Regions from separate parts of the Streptomyces nitrosporeus genome, predicted to be linked through region 1. Evidence: riboswitches for the same ligand, from Rfam matches in the RefSeq annotation. Region 1 holds a riboswitch; each other region holds the start of a gene.
The links. A riboswitch is a leader RNA that binds a small molecule or an ion and turns the genes downstream of it on or off. The one in region 1 is predicted to bind cobalamin.

Region 1 (7,450 bases):
TCGTCATAGGCCAGCCGCCGCCGCACGACCTCCACCCGCTCACCGGTGTCCCGCGACGCCGCCACCTCGACGGTCAGCCCGAACCGGTCCAGCAACTGCGGCCGCAGTTCGCCCTCCTCGGGATTCATCGTCCCGACCAGCAGGAACCGCGCCGCGTGCCGTACGGAGACACCCTCGCGCTCCACATACGAAGCACCCATGGCCGCGGCGTCCAGCAGCAGGTCCACCAGATGGTCGTGGAGGAGGTTGACCTCGTCGACGTACAGGATCCCGCGGTGCGCGTCGGCCAGCAGACCCGGCTCGAAGGCCTTCACGCCCTCCGAGAGGGCCCGCTCGATGTCGAGCGCCCCCACGAGCCGGTCCTCCGACGCGCCGACCGGCAGCTCCACGGTCCGCGCGGCCCGCGGCACACCGGGACCGTTCTCGTGGGGCCCGTCCGGACACGCCGGATCGGGCGCCGCGGGATCGCACGAGAAGCGGCACCCGGCCACCACGGACACCCGGGGCATCAGCGCGGCGAGCGCCCGTACGGCGGTGGACTTGGCGGTGCCCTTCTCCCCGCGTACGAGGACCCCGCCGACGGCGGGACTGACGGCGTTGAGCAGGAGCCCGAGCCGCAGATCGTCCTGCCCGACGATCGCGGTGAAGGGATAGGGCGTACTCACGGTGCCTCCTCGGTCGTGTGCGCTTGTGTCACGGCGTGCCCCGGCCCGGCCCCCGTGTCCCGGGCCGCCTGTCCGGGCCCGTCCGGTCCGGTTCCCGGCGCCCCCGGCGGGACGAACGGCAGTCCCGCCGGCGCCCCCGTGTCGATCAGCCGCCACAGCGCGTCCGTGTCGGCGTACCGCTCCACCAGGTCGCCCAGCCGGTCCAATTGCTCCTCCCGCAGCGCCGCGAAACACGTGTCCGGGGCCACCGCGAACCGGCGTCCCGCCACCCGCGCCACCTCCGTCAGGAACGCCCGCCGGAAACCGTCGCTCTCCAGCGACCCGTGCCAGTGCGTCCCCCACACGGATCCCACCCGGCACCCGTCCAGGAAGGGCTCACCGCCCCGCACGTCGGCGAGGCCGTGATGGATCTCGTATCCCTCCACCGTCTCGCCGAGCGCCGATCCCACCGGCCGGGCCAGCACCTTCTCCCGGCCGAAACGGATCCGTACCGGCAGCAGCCCGAGCCCCTCGACCAGCCCGGCCTTCGACTCCACGTCGTCCTCGATGCTCTCGCCCAGCACCTGGAAGCCCCCGCAGACACCCAGCACCGGGCGCCCCTCCGCGGCCCGCCGCGCCAGGGCGCCGGCCAGCCCCCGCTCCCGCAGCCAGGCCAGCGCCTTCACCGTGCCCCGGGTGCCCGGCACCACCACCAGGTCCGCGTCGGCGAGCTCCTCCGCCCGGTCCACGAACCGCACCACCACACCCGGCTCGGCGGCCAGCGCGTCCACATCGGTGAAGTTCGACATCAGCGGGACCGCGCACACCGCGACCCGCAGCACCTCCTCGCCGACCGGCGGCGCCACCACCGACTCGCGCACCGCGCCGCGCAGCGACACCCGCAGCCCGTCCTCCTCGTCGATGCCCAGCCCGTGGGCGAACGGCAGCACCCCGTACGTCCGCCGCCCGGTCAGCTCACGCAGCATGTCCAGGCCGGGCTCCAGCAGCGAGACGTCCCCCCGGAACTTGTTGACGAGGTACCCGGCGACCAGGGCCTGGTCCTCGGGATCCAGCAGCGCCGTCGTCCCGAAGAACGAGGCGAACACCCCGCCCCGGTCGATGTCCCCGACCACCAGCACCGGGAAGCGGGCGGCCCGCGCGATCCCCATGTTCACGATGTCCGTACGCCGCAGGTTGATCTCCGCCGGTGACCCCGCGCCCTCGCAGATCACCGCGTCGTACGTGCTCCGCAGCTGCTCCAGGCACTCCACGACCGTCCCGAACAGCGACTCCTGGTGGCCCCCGTGATAGCCGCGCGCGCTCATCTCCCCGACGGGCTTCCCCATCAGCACCACCTGGCTGGACCGGTCCCCGCCGGGCTTCAGCAGCACCGGGTTCATCAGCACCGTCGGCTCCACCCGGGCGGCCTGCGCCTGCATCGCCTGGGCGCGGCCGATCTCCGCGCCCTCATGGGTGACGAAGGAGTTCAGCGACATGTTCTGCGCCTTGAACGGGGCGACCTTCACCCCCCGGCGCACCAGCCACCGGCAGATGCCCGCCGTCACCACACTCTTGCCCGCGTCCGACGTGGTCCCCGCGACCAGCAGTCCGCCACTCATGTCCGCTCCTTCCCCGCCGCCGTGCGCGCCCGTACCCTCCCCGGGCGCGCGGTCATGTATCCCACCGCGAGCCGCCCGGCCACACACACCCCCAGGGCCAGCGCACCCACCCGGCGCGACAGCCGCACCGCGCGTTCGACATCCGCCACCCGGACCTCACGCCCGGCCTCCCCGTTCAGCACCGGCCGGTGCTCGACCCGCCCGCCGTACGCCAGCGTCCCGCCCAGCCGTACGCCGAGCGCACCCGCGAAAGCCGCCTCGACCGGGCCCGCGTTGGGGCTCGGATGGAGACCGGCGTCCGCCCGCCAGGCGCGTACCGCCGCACGGGGGCGCCCGCCCGCGGCCACGGCGAGCGCGGCGGTGAGCCGGGCGCCGGGCCAGCCGGCCAGGTCGTCGAGACGGGCCGAGGCCCAGCCGTACCGCCGGTACCGCGGCGACCGGTGGCCGACCATCGCGTCCAGGGTGTTCACCGCCCGGAAACCGGCCAGCCCCGGCACCCCGCCCAGGGCGCCCCAGACCAGGGCGCCCACCACGGCGTCGGAGGTGTTCTCGGCGACGGACTCCACCACCGCACGCGCGATCTGCGGCCCGTCCAGCGCCTGCGGGTCCCGGCCGCACAGGCGCGGCAGCCGCTCCCGGGCCAGGTCCAGGTCACCGGCGGTGAGCGCGTCCCCGACGGCCCGGGCCTCACGGCCCAGCGAGGTGCCCCCGACGACGGACCAGGCGGTCACGGCGGTCAGCGCCACAGCCGCGGCGGGACGGCCGCGCACGGCGCGGGCGGCGAGCGCCGCGGCGCCCACGGTGCCCCCGGCGCACAGCAGCGTGTGCAGGGCACCGGCGCCGCGGTGATCGCGCCACAGCCGCTTCTCGACGCCCGCGGCGGCCCGCCCGAAGGCGGCGACCGGGTGGCCCCGCCGGGGGTCACCGAGCAGCAGGTCACCGATCAGGCCGGCGGTGGCGCCGTACGCGAAGATGCGGTCGGCTCGCACGGATCAGCCCGCCGTCGCGCCTCGGAGGGACGGCGTCACGGGGGGCGGGGGGAACGGCGCACGGCGGCCGGGCATGGCAGATGTCCTCACTCAGGGTCCGCGCCCTGGTTCGACGTGACGGCGACGAGAGTCTCCTGGCTTCCGGATCCGCGCTTCCCCCGGCCTTCCAGCCCGCGGTGGCGGGCCGTGACTTCCGTGTGGGGGAGTGCTCCCCGGTGACAGTGGCGGGACCGCGCCGGATTCGCACCGGCTTCCTCTCCTGTCGCCGTAAATGGCTCCGGCAGTCCACCACGCCCCGTGAGCGCCCGTCAACCCGGCGCTGACCTGCGAGGCCGTGGCGTGGGCAGACGCACACGGGCCCGTACGCACCTCAGGTGCGTACGGGCCCGTGCGGAGACAAGGGGCGGGGGACCGTCAGGCGACGATCAGATAGATCCCGTAGGCGACGGCTGCCACGCACAGGGCGAAGCAGGCGTACGCCCCGGTGCGGACCAGTGCCGCCGGCCCGCCGTCGCGCGTGGCCGACGCCTGCTTGGCGAGGCCGACGATGCCGAGGGTGAACAGGCCCACCAGGGCGACGGTGACCACGAGACTGACTCCGAAGACGGAGCCGAGAGCTGCCCAGTCGATGTTCATACGGATCTTTCCTTACACCGTGGCCGGACGGGCCGGGTCGGCCGGGATCTCGGCGGTGGGGGGCGGGGCCGGGATGGTGGCCTTGAGGTCGGCGACCGCGGCGTCGGTGGGCGGCGGGCTGACCGCCGCGATGGCGGTGGTGACGACGCCCGCGGGCTCGGCGGCGAAGCCGTCGTCCTCGCTCGCGGTGACGTTGGTGTGGTCGACCGGCTTGCGCCGCGACAGCAGCCAGATGGCACCGGAGCCCGCGACGAGCAGCACGGCCACGACGGCGACGCCCCAGCTGCCCTGCTTGGTCAGGAGCTCCGCGCCCGCGCCGACCAGACCGGCGGCCGGCAGCGTCAGACCCCAGGCGACGAACATCCGGGTCGCGGTGGACCAGCGGACCGTGCCGCCCTGGCGTCCGAGACCGGCACCCATCACCGCACCGGAGCAGGACTGCGTGGTGGAGAGGGAGAAACCGAGGTGGGAGGAGGCCAGGATGACCGTGGCCGCACTGGTCTGGGCGGCGAAGCCCTGCGGCGGCTTCAGGTCGGTCAGACCGCTGCCCATGGTGCGGATGATGCGCCAGCCGCCGAGGTAGGTGCCCAGCGCGATGGCGATACCGGCCGACGCGATGACCCAGACCGGCGGGTTGGAGCCCGGGGCGAGCACCCCGCCGGTGACCAGTGCCAGGGTGATGATGCCCATCGTCTTCTGGGCGTCGTTGGTGCCGTGGGCCAGCGAGACCAGGCCCGCCGAGGCGATCTGCCCCACGCGGTAGCCCTTGGCCGTCGACTTCAGCTGCTCCTCGTCGGTGATCTTCCGGTTGATCCGGTACGTCAGCCGCGTGGCCAGCAACGCGGCCACACCGGCGACGAGGGGAGCGGCGAGCGCCGGCAGCAGCACCTTGGTGACGACGGTGCCGCCGTTGATCGAGGACCAGCCGGCCGACATCACCGCGGCGCCGATCAGACCGCCGAAGAGCGCGTGGGAGGAACTGGAGGGCAGGCCGACCAGCCAGGTCAGCAGATTCCACAGGATGGCGCCGACGAGCGCCGCGAAGATGACCTCGGTTCTGAGGCCGTCCTCGTCGACGATCCCGCCGGAGATCGTCCTGGCGACCTCCACCGACAGGAACGCGCCTACCAGGTTGAGAACGGCGGACATGGCCACCGCGGTCTTGGGCTTGAGAGCGCCGGTCGAGATGGTGGTCGCCATCGCGTTGGCGGTGTCATGGAAACCGTTCGTGAAATCGAACACGAGAGCTGTTACGACCACGATCGCAAGCAGCAGCGTGATGTGTTCCATTTACCCAGGCAATCGTTCGACGTCATTGGCAGTTTGAACGTAAGCATGCTGGGTGAACGGAAGATGAACTGGGCAGGGCGCTGCGGTGACCCCAAGCGTGTGCGGACATTCCGTTTGAGCCCTCCCGAGGTCACGGCACCCTCCCGGGGCGGCGGTGGCGCAAGCCTTTACCGGGCTTTGGCGAACTCTTGGCCCCGGCGGGGCGGAGCGTCCGAAGCCGTGAGGCAGCTCACCCGGCCCGCTTCGCGAGAGGTCGTTAGGATTCCCCCTCATGAGTGACGGCGTGGCGGGCGACGCGGTTGACGGAGGGCTGGGGGCGGCCGGCGGGGACGCCGTCGGACGGGCCTGGAGCGAGGTCGTGGCGACGGCCCGCAGGACGGCCGCCGAAGGGCTGGTCGTCGGCACCTCGGGCAACGTCTCCGCACGCGTCGGCCCGGTCGTGCTGGTCACACCCAGCGGTGTCCCCTACGACCGGCTCGGCCCCGGCGACGCGGTCGGCGTCGACCTCGAAGGCCGCCAGGTCCTCGGCACGCTGGCCCCGACCAGCGAGGTCCCCCTCCACCTCGCCGTCTACCGGCACACCTCCGCGACCGCCGTCGTCCACACCCACGCGGTGCACGCCACCGCCGTCTCCACCCTCCTCGACGAGGTCCCGCCGGTCCACTACGTCACCGCCCTGCTCGGCGGCACCGTCCGCACCGCCCCCTACGCCCGCTACGGCACCGCGGAACTCGCCGCCCACATGCTCGAAGCCCTCCGCGACCGCACCGGATGCCTCCTGCGCAACCACGGGACGGTCACCTACGGAGACACCCTCGACCAGGCGTACGAGCGCACCGCCCAGCTGGAGTGGATGTGCCGGCTCTGGCTCACCGCCGCCTCCGTGCCGGGCCGCAGCCCCTCCCTGCTCACCCCCGCCCAGCTGCACGACGTGCAGGAGGCCCTCAAGGACTACGGCCAGCGCGGCTGACCCCCCGGGGCCGCGGCCGCGAAGCGGCCCGTCCGGCGGGTCCCCAACGGCCGTGTCCGCTGGCAACGCCGTCCGGCGCCCGCGAGACTGAGGCGATGCGCCCGGCAAAAGCGACGGCAGCGGCCGTCACCACGATCCTCGGCATCGGCACGGCTGCGGTCGCGGCCGGCCGGTACGCCAGCGACGCCGCCCTCGGGGCCGGTACGCCGCACCCCCTCCCCGGAGACCGCAGGCTCACCGTGCACGCCACGGCCGCCGGGCAGGTCACCCTGACCCGCTCCTTCGCCGCCCTGCGCCCCGGTACCTACGGGCTGGCCGGGCGGGACGTCCACGCCGTCGTCGGCCCGGTCCTCGAACACGGCCCGGACGGCTCCGCCGACACCGTCGTACGCCGACTGGAACGCGTCACCCGCGGCAGCCTGGAACCCGGCGCCAAGGTCCGCATGACCCCGCAGCTCCACCACGGGGACCCGCTCGACGCCGTGGGCATCGCCTACGAGGACGTCGAGATCCCCGGGGAGCTGGGCATCCTGCCCGCCTGGTTCGTCCCCGGCGACCGCGACACCTGGGTGATCACCGTGCACGGCCTCGGCACCACCCGGGAGCACCCGCTGAACGTGCTGCCCTTCCTGCGCTCCCAGCAGCTCCCCGTCCTGGACCTGGCCTACCGGGGCGACGACGGCGCTCCCCGCTCGCCCGACGGCCTCGCCCACCTCGGCGCGTCCGAATGGCGCGACCTGGACGCGGCCATCCGTTACGCGGTGCGCCGCGGGGCCAGGTCCGTCGTCGTCCACGGCTGGTCCACCGGCGCGTCGATGGCCCTGCACACGGCGGTCAACTCGGCGCTCCGCGACCGTATCGGCGGACTCGTCCTGGACTCCCCGGTCATGGACTGGCAGGTCACCCTGCGCGCCCTGGCCGCTGCCCGCGGCGTCCCCGCCGCGCTGCTGCCCCTCGCCGTCCGCGCCGCGCAGGGCCAGACCGGCCTGCACGGGGTCCGGCTCCTCGACACCTCGGTGCCGGCCGCCCTGCACGCACCGACCCTGGTCTTCCACGGGCCCGACGACACCCTCGCCCCCTGGCAGCCCTCCCGGGACCTCGCCGCCCTCCGCCCCGACCTCGTCACCCTGCACGAGGTGCGGCAGGCTCCGCACGGCGCGATGTGGAACGCCGGACCGGACGCCTACGAGGAGACCCTCCGGCGCTTTCTCACGCCCCTGATGTGAGGTGATGGGAGGGAACAGCCCGTTTGGTGACGGCCCCCGGCCCCCCTCCGCACACCCGGGATCCGTCCTCCGTTTG
Region 2 (7,450 bases), 1.3 Mb from region 1:
TGCGCCGCTCCCCCACCCGCTCGCTGACCCTGGTCGGCGACCCAGCGCAGACCTCCGAGGAGGCGGGTGTCGGTGCGTGGGACCGGATCCTGCGCCCGTACGTCGGCGACCGCTTCGAGCATGTCCGGCTGATGGTCAACTACCGTACGCCCGCGGAGGTCATGGAGCTGGCCGCCCGGGTGCCGCGGGCCGAGGACCCGTCCTTCGAGCCGCCCGGCTCGGTGCGCTCCACCGGCGAGGCGCCGTGGATCCGGGACGCGGGCCGGGACCTGGCGGGCGCGGTGGCCCGGGCCGTCACGGAGATGACCCCGGGTGAGGGGCGTCTGGCGGTGATCGCCCCGCGCGAGTTGCACGAGGAGATCGCCGCCCCGCTCGACCACGTCACGGCGGGCGCCGAGCCCGATCTCACCCTGCCGGTGGTCCTGCTCGACCCGCGTCAGGCCAAGGGGCTGGAGTTCGACCACGTACTGGTGGTGGAACCCGGCCGGTACGGCACCAGCGATCTGTACGTGGCGCTCACCCGTGCGACGCAGCGCCTGGGTGTCCTCCACCGGGAGCCGCTGCCCGCATCGCTGCGCTGACGGCCCCCCGCCCGGCCCGGGACGCCCCCCGCGGTGTCCGTTCCTCCGGCGCCTGTCCCGGCGGTGCCTGTCCCAGCGCGGGCGGCAGCGGCTCGGAATGCACGATGTCCAGGCGGGAGACGGCCCGGGTGAGCGCCACGTACAGGCGGTTGAGGCCGCGGGGCCCCTCCTCGACGACGGCCGCGGGGTGCCGCCAGGGCGCCGGTGGCCGGCGCCCTGGCGGGCGCCTTCGGGCGCTGTCCCACCAGGTGGCGGGGGGCTTGTCCGAAGCGTCCGGAGCCAGTGGGATGGAGCTATGGAGAAAGCGCTTTCACCCTCGGCCGCCGATCCCGTGGCCCCCTTCGACCACCTCGATCACCGCTACCGCGGCGAGAACCCCGTCCGCACCCTCGGCCTCCTCTTCCGCCCCGATCGCGGCCGCCTCGCCCTGGCCGCACTCATCTTCGTGGTGAAGCACAGCCCGATCTGGCTGCTGCCGTTGATCACCGCCACCGTTCTCGACGTGGTCGTGGAGCACGGCCCGGAGTCGGGGATCTGGAAGTCGACGGGCGTCCTGCTGTTCATCCTCGTCATCAACTACCCGCTCCACCAGTGGTACGTGCGGCTGCTCGGCGGCAGTATCCGCCGTATGGGCACGAGTCTGCGTTCCGCGCTCTGCCGCCGGATGCAGCAGTTGTCCATCGGGTACCACTCCCGGGTCAGTTCGAGCGTGCTCCAGGCGAAGGTGGTCCGGGACGTCGAGGCCGTGGAGCAGATGGTGCAGCAGAGCTCCGACATGGGTCTCGGCGCCGTCGTCACCCTGGTCGGGGGGCTCGTCGTCATCGGGGTGCGGGTGCCCGAGTTCCTGCCCGTGTTCCTCGTCGTGGTCCCGGCGGCGGGCTTCCTCGTGATGAAGCTCCGCGCGCGGCTGCGCAGCCACAACGAGTCCTTCCGCCGCGAGGTGGAACAACTGTCCTCGCGGGTCGGGGAGATGACCGCGCTGATGCCCATCACCCGCGCCCACGGTCTGGAGCGGACCGCCCTCGGCCGGGTCGACGGTTCCCTGCGCCAGGTGTTCGCGGCCGGTCTGCGCCTGGACATGATCAACGGCCGCTTCGGTTCGCTGTCCTGGGTGATCCTCAACACGCTCGGCGTGCTGTGCCTTTCCGGTTCCGCCCTGGTGGCCTACCACGGCTGGATGGCCCTCACCCCGGGGGACGTGGTGATGCTGAGCGCCTTCTTCACCGTACTGACGGGGTCGGTCACCACGCTGCTCGGCCTGGCTCCGGTCCTCACCAAGGGCCTGGAGTCGGTGCGTTCGGCGGGAGAGGTGCTGCAGGCGCCCGACCTGGAGAACAACGCCGGCAAGGCGCGGGTGGAGAGCGTGACCGGCCGTATCGACTTCGAGGACGCCGGCTTCGCGTACGACGACGGGGAGCAGGCGGTCGACGGCTTCACCCTGTCCGCACGGCCGGGTGAGACCATCGCGCTGGTCGGTGCGTCGGGTGCGGGGAAGTCGACGGTGCTCAACCTGCTGATCGGTTTCATCCGGCCCACCTCGGGCCGGATCCTGCTGGACGGCACCGACATGGCCGGGCTGGACCTGCGGACCTACCGGCGCTTCCTCTCGGTGGTGCCGCAGGAGTCGATCCTCTTCGAGGGCAGCATCCGCGACAACGTCGCGTACGGCATGGGGGACACGGACGAGGAGACGCTGACGCGTGCCCTGCGCGACGCCAACGCGCTGGATTTCGTGTCGGATCTGCCGCACGGTCTCGACACGGTCGTCGGGGAGCGGGGCGCGCGGTTGTCGGGCGGGCAGAAGCAGCGGCTGGCCATCGCCCGCGCGCTGATCCGCGATCCCCGCGTCCTGGTGCTCGACGAGGCGACGTCCGCGCTGGACAACCGTTCCGAGGCCCTGGTGCAGGAGGCCCTCTCCCGGCTGGTGCACGGCCGCACGGTGTTCGTCGTCGCCCACCGGCTCTCCACCGTCCAGGGCGCCGACCGCATCGTGGCGATGGAGAACGGCCGGATCGTCGAGGTGGGTACGCACGAGGAACTGCTGACCACGGGAGGCGTGTACGCCGGGCTGCAACCCGCGCAGCCGAGGTGACGGCAGGCGGGGGCCGGGCCCGGGACGGCGACCGGCGGGGGGAGCGGCAGGGGACCGGACCGGGCCGGGATGACAGCCGGGCCCGGGGCGACGGCCGGGCAGGCCGGACCGGCCACCGGAACGCGCTTGTCACCACGCGGGCGCGGGCACTAGGGTCGCCACGCCTTGGTGAACGGGAAATCCGGTGTGATGCCGGTGCGGCCCTCGCCACTGTGATCGGGAAGTCCTGCTCCAGCCCTCACGGGCAGCCACTGGGTCCTTCGACCCGGGAAGGCGGAGCACGGGCGGTGGTACCCGCGAGCCAGGAGACCGGCCAAGGCGCTTCAACCATCCACGAGGTGCTGGAGAGGGTCTGCCGAGTCATGCACATAGCCGAGGGTTTTCTTCCTCCGGAGCACGCGATCGCCTGGGGTGTCGCGTCCGCGCCGTTCGTCGTCCACGGGGTGAGATCGCTCACCCGTGAGGTCAAAGAGCATCCGGAGAGCACCCTGCTCCTGGGTGCGTCGGGTGCCTTCACCTTCGTCCTGTCGGCCCTGAAACTCCCTTCCGTCACCGGGAGTTGTTCCCATCCCACCGGGACGGGGCTCGGGGCGATCCTGTTCCGGCCGCCCGTCATGGCGGTGCTGGGCACCATCACCCTGCTGTTCCAGGCGCTGCTGCTGGCGCACGGTGGTCTGACCACGCTGGGCGCCAACGTCTTCTCCATGGCGGTCGTGGGGCCCTGGGCCGGGTACGCCGTGTTCCGGCTGCTGCGGCGCTGCGGTGCCGCCCTGATGGCGGCGGTGTTCTCCGCGGCGTTCGTCGCGGACCTGTCGACGTACTGCGTCACCAGTGTGCAGCTGGCGCTCGCCTTCCCCGATCCGGGAAGCGGGTTCCTGGGGGCGCTGGGTACGTTCGGTTCCGTCTTCGCCCTCACCCAGATCCCGCTCGCGGTCAGCGAGGGGCTGCTGACGGTGCTGGTGATGCGTCTGCTGGTGCGGTCCAGCAAGGGCGAACTGACCCGGCTGGGCGTGTTCCTGACGCGCCGGGCGAACGGCGCGGGTACGGCCGCCGGGGCGGTGGCCCGATGACGAAGCACACGAAGGTCAACGCGCTGCTCCTGCTGGCGGTCGCCGCGCTGGCGGTGCTGCCCCTGGTCCTCGGGCTCGGCGACCACAAGGAGGAGCCGTTCGCCGGCGCCGACGCGGAGGCGGAGACCGCGATCACCGAGATCGACCCGGACTACGAGCCCTGGTTCTCCCCGCTGTACGAGCCGCCGTCCGGCGAGATCGAGTCGGCGCTCTTCGCCCTCCAGGCGGCTCTCGGCGCGGGGGTCCTCGGCTACTACTTCGGGGTGCACCGGGGCCGGCGCCAGGGTGCCGGGCCGGCGGGTCGGCAGAACGGCGCCGGCGGCTCCCGCCCCGGCGAGTTCTGATCCGGCCGTGCTGCCGATCGACGAGGCGGCGCACAGCAGTCGCTGGCGCCGCCGCCATCCCGTGGACAAGGCGGTCCTGGGCCTCGGTCTGACCGTGCTGGCCATCTCGCTGCCGGCCTGGCCGGGGGCGGCCCTGGTGCTGGTCACGGCGCTGGTGGTGCTGCTCGGCCCGGCGGGCGTGCCGGCCCGCCGGCTGTGGCGGGCCTACCGGGTCCCGCTGGGCTTCTGTGTGACCGGGGCGCTCCCTCTGCTGGTGCGGGTCGGCGGGCCCGAAGGGTTCGTCGGCCTGGCCGGCGGCGGGCCCCTGCGGGCCGGGGAGCTGCTGCTGCGGACCTCGGCCGCGTCCCTGGGCGTGCTGCTGTTCGCCTTCACCACCCCGGTGTCGGACCTGCTGCCCCGGCTGGTGCGGGCCGGGGTGCCCGCACCGGTCGTGGACGTCGCTCTGGTGACGTACCGGATGAGCTTTCTGCTGCTGGAGTCGGTACGCCGTGTCCGGCAGGCGCAGGCCGCGCGGCTCGGGCACACCACGCGGGCGGCGGCCTGGCGGTCGCTGGGCGGGCTCGGCGCCACCGCTTTCGTCCGGGCCTTCGACCGGGCGGCCCGGCTCCAGTCGGGGCTGGCGGGGCGGGGGTACGACGGGACGCTGCGGGTCCTGGTGCCCGAGGTCCCGGTGTCCGCCCGCTTCCTGACGGGCAGTGCGGTGCTGCTCATCGCTCTGGCCGTTCTCACCTCCGTACTGGAAAGGCCGCTGTCGTGAGTGAGTCCGCCGTGAGTGAGTCCGCCGTGAGTGGGTCCGCCGTCCTGGTCGCCCTGCGGGGGGTGTCCTTCTCCTACGAGGACGGGCCGCCCGTGCTGGACGGACTGGACTTCGAGGTGCGCGAAGGGCGTACGCTCGCGCTGCTGGGCCGCAACGGCAGCGGCAAGACGACACTGATGCGGCTGCTCAGCGGGGGTCTGCGGCCCCGGGAGGGTCTGCTGACGGTCGGGGGGCAGCCGGTGCGTCACGACCGGGCGGGGCTCACCCGGCTGCGGACGGCCGTCCAGCTGGTGGTGCAGGACCCCGACGACCAGCTCTTCGCCGCGTCCGTCGGCCAGGACGTGTCCTTCGGGCCGCTCAACCTGGGACTGCCGGACGCGGAGGTGCGGGCACGGGTGGAAGAGGCTCTGGCGGCGCTGGACATCGGTGCGCTGGCCGACCGCCCCACCCATCTGCTGTCGTACGGGCAGCGGAAGCGGACGGCGATCGCGGGCGCGGTGGCGATGCGGCCCCGGGTCCTGGTCCTGGACGAGCCGACGGCCGGCCTCGACCCGGACGGCCAGGAGCGGCTGCTGGCCACGCTCGCCTCGCTCGGTGCCACCGGCACCACGGTGGTGATGGCGACCCATGACGTCGATCTCGCCCTGCGCTGGGCGGACGACGCCACGCTGCTGACGGCGTCCGGCGCGCACACCGGTCCGGCGTCCGTGGTCCTCGGCCGTGACGATCTGCTCGCCGCCGCCGGTCTCCGGCTGCCGTGGGGTGTCGCGGTGGCGCATCTGCTCCGGGCCCGGGGGCTGCCGGACGCCCCGGTGCCCCGTACCCCGTCCGAACTCGCGGACCTGGCGGAACGGATACCGGGAACAGGCGGCTGACGCGGCGTCAGCGTGCTGTGGCGGCAGGTGCGTCGCTCTTGTCAAGGGGGCCTGGTGACACCTCTGGCCGGGGGCCGGGACGTACTGATCTCGCGGTGCGGTCCTGGCAGGCTCGTCGGCGAGGGAAGAGCCACCGCCCGCTCAGGCCGGGCGATCACCAAGGGGGAACATCCATGCAGCGCAAGCGACTCGCCGCCGCGGTCCTGCTCGCCACCGCACTCACCGCGACGCTCGCCCCGGCGGCGGCGGCCCACCGGCCGGACCCGGTGCAGCGCCGGCTCGACCAGCTGGTCGCCCGGGACGGTGTGCCGGGCGCTCTCGCGTACGACGGCAGGGTGACCCGGACCGCGGGGGTCGCGGACCTGGGCACGGGCAGGCCGATGGTCGGCTCCGAGGGCCGGTTCCGTCTCGCCAGCAACACCAAGCCGTTCACCGCCGTCGCGGTGATGCGGCTGGTGGCGGACGGGCGGATCGGACTCGACGACCGGGCCGGCGCCCATGTGCCCCAGCTCGCCACGAGCACCGTCACCGTACGGCAGTTGCTGAAGCAGACGAGCGGACTGCCGGAGTACACCGCACTGGTGGACTGGACCCGGGCCGGGACGCCCGAGGAGTACCTCGCCTCGGCACTCGCCGTCGCACCGGAGTTCGAGCCCGGCACCGGCTGGGGGTATTCCAACACCAACTACCTGGTGCTCGGGATGGTCATCGACGAGGTGACGGGCACCGGCTTCCGTGACTACGTCGAACGGACGGTCCTGCGCCCGCTGCACCTGGACGACACCTACTGGCCGGCTCCCGGTGAGTTCACCCTGCGCGGCCCGCACGCCCGTAACTACGGTAAGCATCCGGCTGCCCCGCAGGCCGGCCGGGTCGATGTCACGGAGCTCCCGGGGTACGAGTTCGGGGCGTCCGGCGGGCTCGTCTCCACACCCGAGGACCTCAACGCCTTCTGGAACGGCCTGTTCGGGGGCGATCTGCTCCCGGCCTGGGCCGTGCGGCTGATGACCCGGGACACCACCGGCGTCGGGGGCCGCGACGTCTACCCGGCCGGGAGCCGCTACGGCTACGGTGTCGCGTCGGTCCCGCTCAGCTGCGGCGGTGTCTACTGGGGCCACGGCGGGGACCTGCCGGGTGACTCGGTGGGCGGCGGCCGGGCCGCGGGGGGCCGGGGCACCGTCACCGTCTACACCACGACCTGGGCGGCGGAGGGGGACGGTCTGCGCCACCTCCAGGGCGCGGTGGACGCGGCCCTCTGCGCGAAGGACCGCTGACCGTACGGACCGGGCGGGCGGGGGCGGTTCAGGTGAGCGGGTAGCCGACGATGCTGTGGGTGACGGCCGGGCTGTCCTCCGTCGTGTAGTAGTGGCCTGCCCGGCCGTCGAAGCGGGCGCTGTCACCGGCGTGGAGTTCGTAGGGCGTCCCGTCGACGACCAGGGTGACGCGTCCCGCGATGACCATGACGTACTCGACGGAGTCCGTTCCGTGCGAGCTGAGCTGGCTCTGGGCGTGCGGGTGGAGGCGGGAGCGGTAGACCTCGAAGCGGCTGTGGCCGTGCGTGGCGAAGAGCAGGTTGACGGCGCTCTCCCCCTCGGGCTCGTCGAGTTCGCCGGCGCGCAGGATCTCCGGTTCGCGCAGGGAGCGGCGCAGCAGGTCGACGGGGTCGGCCCGGAGCACCGTGGCGATGCGGGTGACGACGTCGAGGGTCGGGTTGGCCTCGCCGCGTTCGAT
Region 3 (7,450 bases), 6.0 Mb from region 1:
TGGTCGTCCACCGTCCGGTCGCGGGGTGCCGCGTGCACGCGCAGGATCTCTTCCGGACCGGGATCGCCGCCGGGTTCCGACGGGAGCGGTGGCTGGTCGGGCACGGGGGTCTCCACGGGTGAGGACGGTCAGAGGGCCCTGAGGACCGCGCCGACTCTACAGAGGACGGTGGCATCGGCGCCGGGGCCGCCGCCGGAGCGCTTCAGACGCGTGGCCCTTCGGGGAGGAACGTCACCTGTGGCGCTCCCGTGCACGGATGGGTGGCGACTTCCGCCGCCACTCCGTAGACCTCGGCCAGGAGGTGCGGGGTGAGGACCTCGGCGGGAGGACCGGAGGCGGTGACCGCGCCGTCGTGCAGGACGTAGAGGCGGTCGCAGTAGTAGGCGGCCAGGTTGAGGTCGTGCAGGGCGAGCAGCACGGTCGTGGGCAGGCGGCGCAGGGTGCCGAGCACGGACAGCTGGTGCCGGATGTCGAGATGGTTGGTGGGTTCGTCGAGGACGAGGAGGGTGGGCCGCTGGGCGAGAGCACGCGCGATGAGGACGCGCTGGCGTTCGCCGCCGGAGAGCCGGTCGAAGGGGCGGTCGGCCAGGTGGACGGCGTCGACCGCCAGGAGCGCGGAGTCGATGAACCCGGTGTCCTCGGGGGTGTCACCGGACAGAAGCCGTTTGTGCGGGGTGCGGCCCATGGCGACGACCTCGCGGACGGCGAGGTCGAAGTCGGCCGCCGAGTCCTGGACCACCGCCGCCACGGTGCGGGCCAGTTGCCGTACCGGCAGTGACCAGGCGTCGCCTCCGTCGACGCGTACCCGACCGGTGTCCGGGCGCAGGACGCGGTAGACGGTGCGCAGGAGACTGGACTTGCCGCTGCCGTTGGGGCCCACGAGCCCGATGGTCTCGCCCGGACGGGCGGTCAGGGAGACGTCGCGCACCAGGTGACGGGCTCCGGCGGTGAGCGTGACGCCGTCGATGCTCAGTTCGGTCGCGGTCATGCCACTCCTCGGTCGGTGCCGCGCCGGGCGTCCCGGCGCATCAGCCACAGGAAGAACGGCCCGCCGCACAGGGCCGTGAGCACGCCGACGGGTATTTCCATCGGCGCGGCGATCGTCCGCGCGGCGATGTCGGCCCAGATGAGGAAGACCGCACCGCCGAGCGCCGCCGTCGGCAGTACCCGGCGGTGGTCCCCGCCGACGAACAGGCGCACGATGTGCGGCATCATCAGCCCGACGAAGCCGATCGGCCCGGCCGCCGCGACCAGCACTCCCGTGACGAGGGAGAGCACGACGAACAGGCGGGCACGGAACCGGCCCACGTCCAGCCCCATCGTGGTGGCCGCCTCCTCGCCGGCCAGCAGCAGATTCAGGTTGCGCGCCTGCACCATGAGGACGCCGATACCGAACAGCAGAGCCGTGCTCGGCAGCCACAGGGTGCCCCAGTCGACCCCGCCGAGGCCGCCCAGGGTCCAGGCGAGGACCGCGCGGGCCTCGTTGCCCCGGCCGGTGGTGAGCAGCAGCAGATCGAGGACCGCGGTGAGCACCGCCGCGACCGCCACCCCGGACAGCACCAGCCGTGCCGAGGTGATACGTCCGCCGGTGCGGGCGGTGGCGTACACGAGCAGGAGCGCGCCCAGGGCGCCCACGAAGGCGGCCACCGACAGGGAGACCGGCCCGAAGAGGGTGACCCCGAACACGATCACGGAGACCGCGCCGAGGGACGCCCCGGAGGAGACGCCCAGCAGGTACGGCTCGGCGAGCGGGTTGCGCACCAGGGCCTGCAGCGCGGTGCCGATCACCGCGAGGCCTGCGCCGGTGACCGCACCGAGCAGCACCCGCGGCGCCCGCACGTCCATCACGATGGTCTCCCGGGCCCGCGGCCAGTCCGGCTGCCGCCAGCCGGCGCCCAGCGCGTGCGTCACGATGTCCCACACCTGGCCGGGCGGCACCCGGACGGAGCCGATGGCGAGGCCCGCCGTGGCGGAGACGACGAGCAGGACGGCGAGTACGAGCAGCGTGACGGCCGGCCTCGCACGGCCCGGCCCTGACGCGCCGGCCTTCTGCCGCTGGACCGTCCGCTCGACGGACGTACCGGTGGCGGCCGCCCGGGTCACCGGAAGCTCGCGGGGTGCAGTCCGCGAGCCAGGTCCTCGACCGCGTAGGCCGAACGGACGCCGACCAGGGTAGCGGTCAACGGCAGAACGACGAACCGCTTGTTCCTGACGGCGGGTACGTCGGCGAGCGCGGGCCGGGAGAGCAGGAACTCCTTCTTCTCCTCCACGCTTCCGGCGCCCGCGTAGTCGTAGATGACGATGGCCTCCGGCTTGCGTTCGACGACCTGCTCCCAGGAGACATCGCCGAAGACGTCGTCGAGGCCGGCGAAGACGTTCTCGCCCCCGGCCAGCCGGATCAGCTCGGTACCCAGGCTCCTGCCGCCTGCGGTGAAGGCGCTCTTGTCGCCGCTGTCGTAGACGAAGACGGGAATCCTGGGCCCGCCCCCGGCCTTGGCGGCGGCCTTGCCGACGCGGTCCTCCAGGTCCGCGACCAGTTCGCCGGCCCGGCCGGGGACGCCGAAGATCTCGCCGATGGTGCGGATCTCGTCGTAGGTGTCCTTCATCGTCACCCGCTTCCTGCCGCAGTACTCACGGTTGAGGTGGGTGTCGATGCCGACGGCGGCGAACGCCTCGCGGGAGCGGCCCTCGTTCTCGGCGAATGCGCTGCCGTAGCCGCCGTAGACGAAGTCGGGTCCGGCGTCCAGGACCTTCTCGAACGACGGTTCCCTCTCCGCCAGTTCGGGGATCGCCTCGTAGTTTTTCTTCAGCTCGGGCAGGACGGCGGAGTCGGGGAAGGCCGTGCCGATCATACGGTCCTCCAGACCGAGGGCGAGCATGAGCTCCGCCGGGTGCTGGTGGATGGTGACCGCCCGCGACGGCGGCTCGTCGTACGTCGTCCTCACACCGCAGTTGTCGATGGTGACCGGGAAGCCCGCGGGCTCGCCCGCGGCGGCCTTCGCGTCCCCGGCGCTCCCGCCGGACGGACCGCAGCCGGTGGTCAGCAGCACGGACGAAAGAGCCATGGCGGCGGCTATGGCACGGAGGAACCCGCGCGTGCGGGCAGGGGTGAACAGCTGGGACACGTGAAGCCTCCTGGAGTCCGCGCTCCTCGGATCGGGCCCGCGACGGACCAGTGTCCTGACTCCCGGATCGACGTTCCCCCCGCCTTCCCGCGCGGTGCGCAGTGGCGTGTCGGAGGGGCGCTCCCCGGTCACAGTGGCGGGACCGTGCCGGATTCGCACCGGCTTCCTGTCTCCCGTCGCGGCGATGACCAGGTGATCCTACGTCGCCCCGGCCGACGGCAAAAGCGCGTGCGGTCCCGTCCGCACGCCCGGTGCCCGGCTCACGCCTCGCGGACAGCCCGGAGGACGAGACGCTCGGCGTTCTCGTCGTAAGGACGTCCGTCGAATCCGCCGAAGACCTCCACGCGCCCGAAGCCCGCCTCCTCGGCCATCCGCCGCAGCTCCACCGCGCTGTACACGAACCAGGTCAAGGTGGCCCGGGTCACCCGCTCGCCCCGGACCAGCACCCAGTCGCTGCGCAGCCGCGCCCACTCGTCCAGCACGGTGTCGGTCTGCACCATCACGTCGTCGCCCCGCCGCACCACCTTGGGCGGGGTGACCCTGCGGGCCAGGAGTTCCTTCCCGGCGAGGTCCAGGACGAGCGTGCCGCCGGGTGCCAGGCAGGTGTACATGGTGCGCAGCACGCGCGCGTTGTCGGCGGGATCCTCGAAGTACCCGAAGGAGGTGAACATGTTGAGGACGACGTCGAAGCGGCCCGGTGCCTCGTACTCGCGTGCGTCCGCCCGCACGTACGTCACCCTGTCACCGGCCGACCGCTTGCGTGCCCGGTCCAGCATGGCCGGGCTCAGGTCCACCCCGGTCACGCGGTGGCCGCGGCGGGCGAGCGGCACGGTGAACACCCCGGGCCCGCAGCACAGGTCCAGCACGCGCGCCCCCTGCGGGAAGTCCAGCAGGGGAGAGGTGTCCAGCAGCTCCTCGGCCTGCTCGTGGCGCTGCTCGGAGAAGAGGAAGTCATGGAACTCGGTCCAGAAGTCATCGTCCTGGAACCCGCCCGTCCGTGTCATCGCGCGTCAGTGCTCCTTCATGGTCGCCGTCGGGGACAGGGCGCCGCGCGGTGCGTCGGCGCAGTGTGAGCAGCAGAGGGGGGAGCAGCAGGCACTGGGCGGCTGCCAGCATCCAGAACCAGCCGGTGTGTCCGGCCCGTTCGCCGAGGCCGTACAGCTGTCCGCCCAGCACACCGCTCGCGCAGGCGCCCAGGCCCGCGGCCAGCCGCTGCTGACCGAAGACCACGGCATCGGAGCGGGGGCTGCGGCGCAGTGCCTCCAGGTCGTTCTTCAGGAACAGCACGATGTCGCCCAGGGTGATCAGCGCCCCGCCCGCCAGCAGCGCCGCCCGGGTGCCGACCGCCAGCACGGCCATGCCCGCCGCCAGGCCCGTGAAGCCTGCCGCGAGGGCGAGGGCGTACGGCATACGCCGGATCAGGCCGGAGGCGAGCGGCTGTACGACGATGACCAGCGTGAAGCAGAGCAGCAGCACCACGCTGTAGAACGCGCTGGAGGTGCGCTCGACGGCGTACACCGCCAGGAAGTGCTGGAAGTGGAAGTAGAGGTGGAAGGCGAGCGCGTTGGCGGCGAACGGCAGGACCGCCACCCCGGCCAGAAGACCCGGCCGGGCCGTGCCCCCCGATCCGGCGGGGTGTTCCCCCTCTCTTCCGGGCAGCCGGGCGTGTCCCGCGGTGACCGCGAGGAACAGCGCCGTGACGGCCGCGAACAGCCAACCGGGCGACGACAGGACGAACGGCCCGGCGACCAGCGGGCCGACGGCCATCCCGGCGTTGAGCGCCGCGTTGCCCGCGGACAGGAACGCCGGGCGGCGCTCGTCGTCGACGCCGTGCACCAGGTACGCCTTGTTCGCGGGCAGGTAGAGCGCGGCACCGCAGCACGTCAGGACCAGCGCCCAGATCGCGAGGGGCGGCCAGCGCAGGGCCAGCAGGAGTCCGGCGAAACCGGCGGTGCGTACGGCCAGCGCCCACAGCATCGTGCGGCGCAGCCCGATCCGGTCCGCCAGAGCTCCGCCGACGATGCCGCCGGAGAACTGCACGAGCGATGCCACGGCCAGGACGGCCCCCACCGCGCCGAGCCCCATCCCGAGCCGTTCGTGCAGGAACACCGACATGAACGGCAGGACCATGAAGCTGCCGAGCGGGATGAGGAACGAGCTGAGCAGGAGGAACCGCAGCGGGCCGGTGAGCGGGAACAGCGAGGCCCGCAGCCCCGGCCCCCGGGCGGTGCGCTCACCCACCGGGCGCCTCCCGGCCGGCCGGGACGGTGCGTACGCGCAGGACGTTGGCGGCCGCCACCGCGCGATGGGTGGCGAGTTCGGCGGTCTCCGCCTCCGCGTACACGATGCCCGCGTATCCACGGCTGTCGTCCAGGTGCTCGATGAGGTCGCCGGTCCGCCTGACCGGGTACCAGGCAGGTGTTCCCGGCATGCCGGTGAGCCGGTCGAGCCCGGTGACCCCGGCGAACACGCCGGGCGCGGCCGGATAGCCCAGGACGAAGGCGGCGGCCGGGCCGCCGGGCAGGTCCGTGTCCATCAGACGGGGGCGGCGGCCGAGAGCGGCCTCGACCATCGCCTCGTACACGTTGACGCCGAGCGCCCGGCACATGCTTTCCCCGACCAGCGCGCCACCGATCCGGGGGTTGACCTCCACCACCTCCGGGCCGTCGGCGGTCAGCACGAACTCCACGTGAGCGAACCGGTCGGTGTAGCCGATGGCGGCGAGCACCCGGCTGAGCCAGTGCTCCAGGGACGTTTGCCGCGGGGCCGGGAAGGCGACGGGGAAGGCGGTGATCTCCTCCCGGAAGTGCGGCTCCGGCGACATGAGGCGGCTGGAGACACCCAGCAGCCGGGTGCGGCCGTCCCAGGTGAGCGTCTCGGCGCTGTACACCGGGCCGGGGAAATAGGGTTCGGCGAACAACCGCCCCTTCAGGGTCCGGCCGGATGCCTCGGCGAGTGCCGCGCCGAGTTCGCCCTCGTTCCGCACCAGCCACACGTTCTGGCTTCCGGTGCCCGCCGTGTCCTTGAGCACGAGCGGCAGTCCCGCCTCCTCGATGAGCAGCCCGGGTGTCCCGGGGCCGGGGCCGGTGCCCGTGGCGGCCCTGCCCCGTGTGAGACCGGCATCGTGCAGCCGGTTGCGCACGGCGGCCTTGTCCCGGGTCAGCCGCAGGACGGCCGGATCGAGACCGGGCAGGCCGAGGCGTTCGGTGAGGCCGGCACCGGCCGGGGTCCAGGTGTCGGTGGAACTGATCAGGCCGCGCAGCCCCGGGGTGCGCCGGAGCAGACCGGCGGTCCGCTCCATGTCGAAGGTGTCGGTCACGACGACGTCGAGGGCGCCGGCGGGCAGCCGGTCCAGTTCGTAGGCGTAGTGGGCGGGGTCGCCGGTCAGCAGCAGCAGGCGCTCGCCGAGCAGGTCGGCGGCGCGGACCAGGCGGCCGAGACCGAAGGTCAGTGATTCCAGGCAGGCCACGGTCATGTCGCTCGTTCCTTCCGGTCCGCCGGCCAGGGAGCGCGCTGCCACGTCATCCTCGACCAGGGCATGGCCATCTCCTGCGGGCTGCGGACCTCGACGGGCTTCAGCGCGGCCGGTTCCAGGGCCTCGGCATGCCGAGCGAACACGCGTTCTGTGTAACGGTGTCCGGTGTCGGCCCCTATCACCAGGTGCAGCCGGTCGGGGTGGCGGCGGGCCTCGTACGCCGCCGCCAGGTAGCCGGCACCGGTGGACAGTCCGGCGAACACCGCGTGCTCGCGCAGCAGGGCGACGGCGCCGGACATGGCGTGAGTGAAGTCCAGCCAGTGGACGGTGTCGTAGAGGTGGTGGCGGACGTTGTCGAAGACGATCGACGAGCCGATGCCGGCGATGATCGCTTCGGGATCGTGGTGGTCCTGGCTGCCGAAGGTGACGCTGCCGAAGGGCTGGACGCCGGCCAGGCGCACGGAAGGGTCCCTGGTGCGCAGGCGTTCCACGATGCCGCCGGTCGAGGCTCCGGAGCCCACTCCGCCGACGACGGTCAGCGGTGTGGCGGGGAACTCCGCCGCGATCCGGTCGGCGACCTCGTGGTAGCCGAGGTAGTGGATGCCGTCGTGGTACTGGCGCATCCAGTGGTGGCCGGGGCGCTCGGCGAGGATCTCGCGCACCCGCCGTACCCGGAGCTCCTGGTCGAGTGCGAGGTTCCGCGACGGCTCGACCCGCTCCACCGTGGCACCGAGGATCTCCAGCTGGGTGAGGGTGGTGGAGTCGACGGTGGTGGACGCGACGATGTGGCACCGCATGCCGTACCGGTGGCAGGCCAGCGCGATGGCGTGGGCGTAGATGCCGCTGGAGC

Region 2: another riboswitch for cobalamin. It lies ahead of CP967_RS32940 (energy-coupling factor ABC transporter permease); the one in region 1 lies ahead of CP967_RS27000 (cobalamin biosynthesis protein).
Region 3: another riboswitch for cobalamin. It lies ahead of CP967_RS00305 (ABC transporter substrate-binding protein); the one in region 1 lies ahead of CP967_RS27000 (cobalamin biosynthesis protein).

What each region holds. Positions count from the first base shown of each region.
Region 1 covers NZ_CP023702.1:6,113,041-6,120,490, forward strand. Annotated here, with positions in the region: gene CP967_RS26990 (putative cobaltochelatase) at 1-665, opposite strand, end outside; gene CP967_RS26995 (cobyric acid synthase) at 662-2,263, opposite strand; gene CP967_RS27000 (cobalamin biosynthesis protein) at 2,260-3,252, opposite strand; cobalamin riboswitch at 3,381-3,508, opposite strand; gene CP967_RS27005 (hypothetical protein) at 3,667-3,888, opposite strand; gene CP967_RS27010 (inorganic phosphate transporter) at 3,901-5,178, opposite strand; gene CP967_RS27015 (class II aldolase/adducin family protein) at 5,450-6,148, shown strand; gene CP967_RS27020 (alpha/beta hydrolase) at 6,244-7,374, shown strand.
Region 2 covers NZ_CP023702.1:7,394,240-7,401,689, reverse strand. Annotated here, with positions in the region: gene CP967_RS32950 (HelD family protein) at 1-581, shown strand, start outside; gene CP967_RS32945 (ABC transporter ATP-binding protein) at 877-2,673, shown strand; cobalamin riboswitch at 2,823-3,005, shown strand; gene CP967_RS32940 (energy-coupling factor ABC transporter permease) at 3,036-3,743, shown strand; gene CP967_RS32935 (energy-coupling factor ABC transporter substrate-binding protein) at 3,740-4,087, shown strand; gene cbiQ (cobalt ECF transporter T component CbiQ) at 4,095-4,844, shown strand; gene CP967_RS32925 (energy-coupling factor ABC transporter ATP-binding protein) at 4,871-5,719, shown strand; gene CP967_RS32920 (serine hydrolase domain-containing protein) at 5,893-6,993, shown strand; gene CP967_RS32915 (helix-turn-helix domain-containing protein) at 7,022-7,450, opposite strand, start outside.
Region 3 covers NZ_CP023702.1:68,086-75,535, reverse strand. Annotated here, with positions in the region: gene CP967_RS00320 (hypothetical protein) at 1-104, opposite strand, end outside; gene CP967_RS00315 (ABC transporter ATP-binding protein) at 203-988, opposite strand; gene CP967_RS00310 (FecCD family ABC transporter permease) at 985-2,103, opposite strand; gene CP967_RS00305 (ABC transporter substrate-binding protein) at 2,100-3,065, opposite strand; cobalamin riboswitch at 3,174-3,294, opposite strand; gene CP967_RS00300 (class I SAM-dependent methyltransferase) at 3,386-4,129, opposite strand; gene CP967_RS00295 (MFS transporter) at 4,098-5,366, opposite strand; gene CP967_RS00290 (ATP-grasp domain-containing protein) at 5,359-6,600, opposite strand; gene CP967_RS00285 (cysteine synthase family protein) at 6,597-7,450, opposite strand, start outside.